DNA from 2 places in the Vibrio sp. D173a genome. Region 2 is predicted to be linked to the other one. Evidence: predicted binding sites of a transcription regulator. Region 2 holds the regulator's gene; the other holds the start of a gene.
The links. The regulator CRP, encoded in region 2, controls carbon source genes, mostly activating them, when cyclic AMP is high. The targets are predictions, from matches to a motif close to TGTGANNNNNNTCACA.
Positions count from the first base shown of each region.

Region 1: a site for CRP is predicted at 904-919, ahead of KIV40_RS07650 (NupC/NupG family nucleoside CNT transporter). Genes of this name have one in related genera too.

Region 1 covers NZ_JAHGAH010000065.1:47,501-49,909, forward strand. The annotation lists gene KIV40_RS07640 (DUF5363 family protein) at 1-99, shown strand, start outside; gene KIV40_RS07645 (TatD family hydrolase) at 86-859, shown strand; gene KIV40_RS07650 (NupC/NupG family nucleoside CNT transporter) at 1,064-2,347, shown strand.
Region 2 covers NZ_JAHGAH010000070.1:16,634-19,042, forward strand. The annotation lists gene KIV40_RS08110 (phosphoribulokinase) at 1-556, shown strand, start outside; gene crp (cAMP-activated global transcriptional regulator CRP) at 796-1,428, shown strand; gene KIV40_RS08120 (DUF1338 domain-containing protein) at 1,626-2,409, opposite strand, start outside.

The DNA.
Region 1 (2,409 bases), on a different contig from region 2:
CAAAAGCGCAGTTGTGTACCGTATAAACAAGACCCGGTTCATGAAGACGAGCCTGCTAAAAAAGCAGAGCAAGAGAAAGCAAACAGTGAAACTGTTTGATACCCACTGCCATTTTGACTTCGATGTCTTTCAGGATGACTTTGCACATCAAGTTGAGCTTGCGCGTGACCAAGGAGTAGAGCGTATCTTGATTCCTTCTGTCGGGCCGAGTAACTGGGCTCATATTCAAGCGCTGGCCAACCAATACTCTCACCTTTATTATGCGCTGGGCTTTCATCCATATTTTCTACAACCAGAGTTTGAGCAGTTTGCCCCAGAGCTGGAATCGTTACTTTCCTCGTCCAAGCGACAATGCGTGGCGATAGGGGAGTGCGGTTTAGACTTCGTAATAGATGTGCCTGTCGAGCTTCAAGAGCAGGTACTTGAATTGCAATTCGAACTGGCAAGACGGTTCGATCTGCCCGTTATTTTACACAGCCGAAAAGCACAGAATCGTCTCATCCAACTAGTCAAAGCAGCCAAGCTTCCTAAAGGTGGCGTATTGCACGCGTTCTCTGGCAGTTATCAGCAAGCGATGGAATGGGTTCGATTAGGTTTTCTTATCGGAGTCGGAGGCACAATTACCTATCCAAGAGCCAATAAAACTCGCGACGCGATTCAAAGATTATCACTTGAGAATATCGTTTTAGAAACGGACGCTCCGGATATGCCTATACTTGGCTATCAGGGCGAGCCTAATCACCCTTCAAAACTGATTCATGTATTGAATGAGCTCTCTCTGTTGCATACAGAAAGCAAGCAATCGATTGCCTCTCAGCTATGGGAAAATAGCAATTCTGCCTTCTTTATATGTGAATAGAATCTAAAGATGGTGTTTAAAAGCGAAAACGTTTCCCTTCTTATTGTGAGATAACTCACAAACGGGAGTGAATCAGTGATGAATCTTATAAGAAAGTGTGAGGGTGGCATTACTTTAATTGATTCTGCATGAGTATAATTGCCCCCGCTTTATAGCTCCATTTTGTAACACGCCAATAAATAACTTATAAGGAAGTCATAAACTATGAGCCTGTTTATGAGCCTAGTCGGTATGGTAGTGCTTCTTGCTATTGCATTTGCATTCTCATCTAACCGCAAAGCTATCAACTTTAGAACTGTGGGTGGCGCATTTGCTATCCAATTCATCCTTGGTGCATTTGTTCTTTACGTACCTTGGGGCCGTGATCTACTAAACGGTTTCTCCACTGGTGTTTCTAACGTTATCAACTACGGTAACGATGGTTCATCTTTCCTATTCGGTGGTCTTGTTTCTGACAAGATGTTCGAAGTATTCGGCGGCGGCGGCTTCATCTTCGCATTCCGCGTTCTTCCTACACTGATCTTCTTCTCTGCACTGATTTCAGTTCTTTACTACATTGGCGTAATGCAGTGGGTTATCAAGATTCTTGGTGGTGCACTACAAAAAGCGCTTGGCACTTCTCGTGCGGAATCAATGTCTGCAGCAGCTAACATTTTCGTAGGTCAAACTGAAGCACCTCTAGTTGTTCGCCCATTCGTACCAAAAATGACTCAATCTGAGCTATTCGCGGTAATGTGTGGTGGTCTAGCATCTGTAGCTGGTGGTGTACTAGCAGGTTACGCTTCAATGGGTGTTCCTCTAGAGTACCTAGTAGCAGCATCATTCATGGCAGCACCGGGTGGTCTACTATTCGCTAAGATTCTTCACCCAGAGACTGACCAGCCTCACGAAGACATCGAAGAAGCAATGGACGGTGGCGACGACAAGCCAGCTAACGTAATCGACGCAGCAGCGGGCGGTGCGGCTTCTGGTCTACAACTAGCACTAAACGTTGGTGCAATGCTAATCGCGTTCGTAGGTCTTATTGCTCTTATCAACGGTATGCTAGGTGGCATCGGTGGTTGGTTCGGTATGCCTGAACTAACACTAGAACTTATCCTAGGCTACGCGTTCTCTCCACTAGCATTCCTAATCGGTGTTCCATGGGACGAAGCAGTTGTTGCTGGTTCATTCATCGGTCAGAAACTAGTAATCAACGAATTCGTTGCATACTTGAACTTCACACCTTACCTAGGTGAAGGCGCTCAAGTTGTTGCAGCTACTGGTGAAGTAATGTCTGCTAAGACAACAGCTATCATCTCATTCGCACTATGTGGCTTCGCGAACCTTTCTTCTATCGCGATTCTACTTGGTGGTCTAGGTAGCCTTGCACCAAACCGTCGTTCAGATATCGCTCGCATGGGTATTAAAGCTGTTCTTGCTGGTACGTTGTCTAACCTAATGGCAGCGACTATCGCAGGCTTCTGCCTTAGCCTTGCAGCACTTTAATTAGAATCGGTTCTTAATATATAGACGCCGTTTTGAATCATGCCCTGTAGCAAGAGATTGCT
Region 2 (2,409 bases):
TCCATACAACCAAATGCCGGGCACCTTTACACCTTGGCAAGATCTGCCTGAAAACAGCGATGTACTGTTCTACGAAGGTTTACACGGTGGCGTGGTGGATGGCGATGTTAATGTGGCGCGTCACGTTGACTTTCTGATTGGCATGGTGCCAATCGTGAACTTGGAATGGATTCAAAAGTTCGTTCGTGACACGCGCGATCGTGGCCACTCAAGAGAAGCGGTAATGGATTCGATCGTGCGCTCGATGGACGATTATCTGAACTACATTACCCCGCAATTTTCCCGCACACATATCAACTTCCAGCGTGTACCGACCGTTGATACTTCCAACCCACTTAACGCCAAAGGCATCCCTAGTTTGGATGAAAGCTTCGTGGTGATCCGCCTACGCGGTATCAAGAATGTCGACTTCCCGTATTTGCTGGCGATGATTGATGGCTCATTCATGTCTCGCCATAACACCATTGTGGTTCCAGGCGGTAAGATGAGCTTTGCAATGGAGCTCATAGTGAGGCCGATTCTGCAGCAACTCATCGAAACTGGGAAAATTGGCTAAAAACCTCGTAAATTGAGTGTTTACTTTTCATACCGTGATCATGTGCACAGTTTTGCTTACAAAATCTCAATCATGGCACGATTAAAATCAAGAAATCGTTTCCGAAAAAGGATACTATTTCTAACCGAAACACAAGAGAGCTTGCAGCATATAAAAAGTGCTCTTATCCTAGTAAGCCCATTCAGGCTTAGCTAAAATATGGATAGCGCAAGCGTACCCTGCAGAGGAAGTGAGATATTATGGTTCTAGGTAAACCTCAAACCGACCCAACATTAGAGTGGTTTCTTTCACACTGTCATATTCATAAGTACCCATCAAAGAGCACGCTAATTCACGCGGGCGAAAAAGCAGAGACTTTGTACTACATCGTTAAAGGTTCTGTTGCGGTTCTTATCAAAGACGAAGAAGGTAAGGAAATGATCCTTTCTTACCTAAACCAAGGCGACTTCATTGGTGAGCTTGGTCTATTCGAAGAAGACCAAGAGCGTACAGCTTGGGTTCGCGCTAAATCTCCTTGTGAAGTGGCAGAGATTTCTTTCAAGAAATTCCGTCAACTTATCCAAGTTAACCCAGACATCCTAATGCGCCTTTCTGCGCAAATGGCTCGTCGTCTACAAGTTACTAGCCAAAAAGTGGGTGACCTAGCGTTCCTAGACGTAACTGGTCGTATCGCTCAGACTCTTCTGAACCTTGCTAAACAGCCAGATGCGATGACGCACCCAGACGGCATGCAAATCAAGATCACTCGTCAAGAAATCGGTCAAATTGTTGGCTGTTCTCGTGAGACAGTAGGCCGTATCTTGAAGATGCTAGAAGAGCAGAACCTAATTTCTGCGCACGGTAAAACTATCGTTGTTTACGGGACTCGTTAATCTCGATTAACGTTTAAAAAATTTAAAAGCCACCAAATGCAAGTTTGGTGGCTTTTTCTTTTTTGGGAATCGGGAACCTGCATTCCGAGAGCGGACTTCGTCCTTCGGGATTAAGCCCTCTCAGATTCCGAGAGTGAGAACCTCCCGCAGCGAAGCGTTTCCGCATCTAGAGGGCGTAGCCCATTCTCGCCTCTTCTTTACCCGTTGGTGCTTTCGAAGATCTTATCTGCCGATGCAGCCACAAATCCTGGGTACAACTCACCGTTATCCATTGGGTAGCGCTTAGCAAACTCGTAGAAGCCTCCAGGAATCACCTCAACGCCTTCAGTAAAGGTCACTGGCACTTTGTCTGCCATGGTCGACGATTGCTCTAGTAGCACCTCTGGCGTGCCTTTTACTTCACCGCCATTCTCGTTGATGGTAAAGCCTGCTGTGCGCAGGTGGTCGTTCACTTGCTTCACTTCTTCATGCTGATTGAGTTGATTCACACTCACTGTGAAGTGGTTCGCTCCGTAACCATGCGCTGCAAGCCAAGAAGCGTATTCACTCTCTTTCGCCAAGGTTTGAAAGTCAGCATAGCTTAGGTCCCACAAGCGTCCGCCGTACAAGAAGTCACTGCCTGTCAGTTTAGAAGCATCAACCTGCTCCACCAGTTTACGAACGATGGCTTGTAGCTCTGGTGAGCACTCATCCACTTTCAATTCACTGATGAAGACTTTTGGTTGTTTCGGATCTGGGTGCTCAAAATGTTTTGCCACCAGCTTTTTGCTTTCAAATACGTAGTCACCACAGGCTTTGTAACCCACCGCCAAGAATGGCTTCGCTAACGTTTCAATGCCTAGGGGAGCGACATTAAACGTACGTAGCGCAATATGGTCATTAATCAGAGGCTCATCTTCTTGAAGAAGTTGATGGACTTTAGCAGCAGAAGGGCACAGACGTTGAATGTAGTCTTGCCATAGCGATTCAAATAACACATCG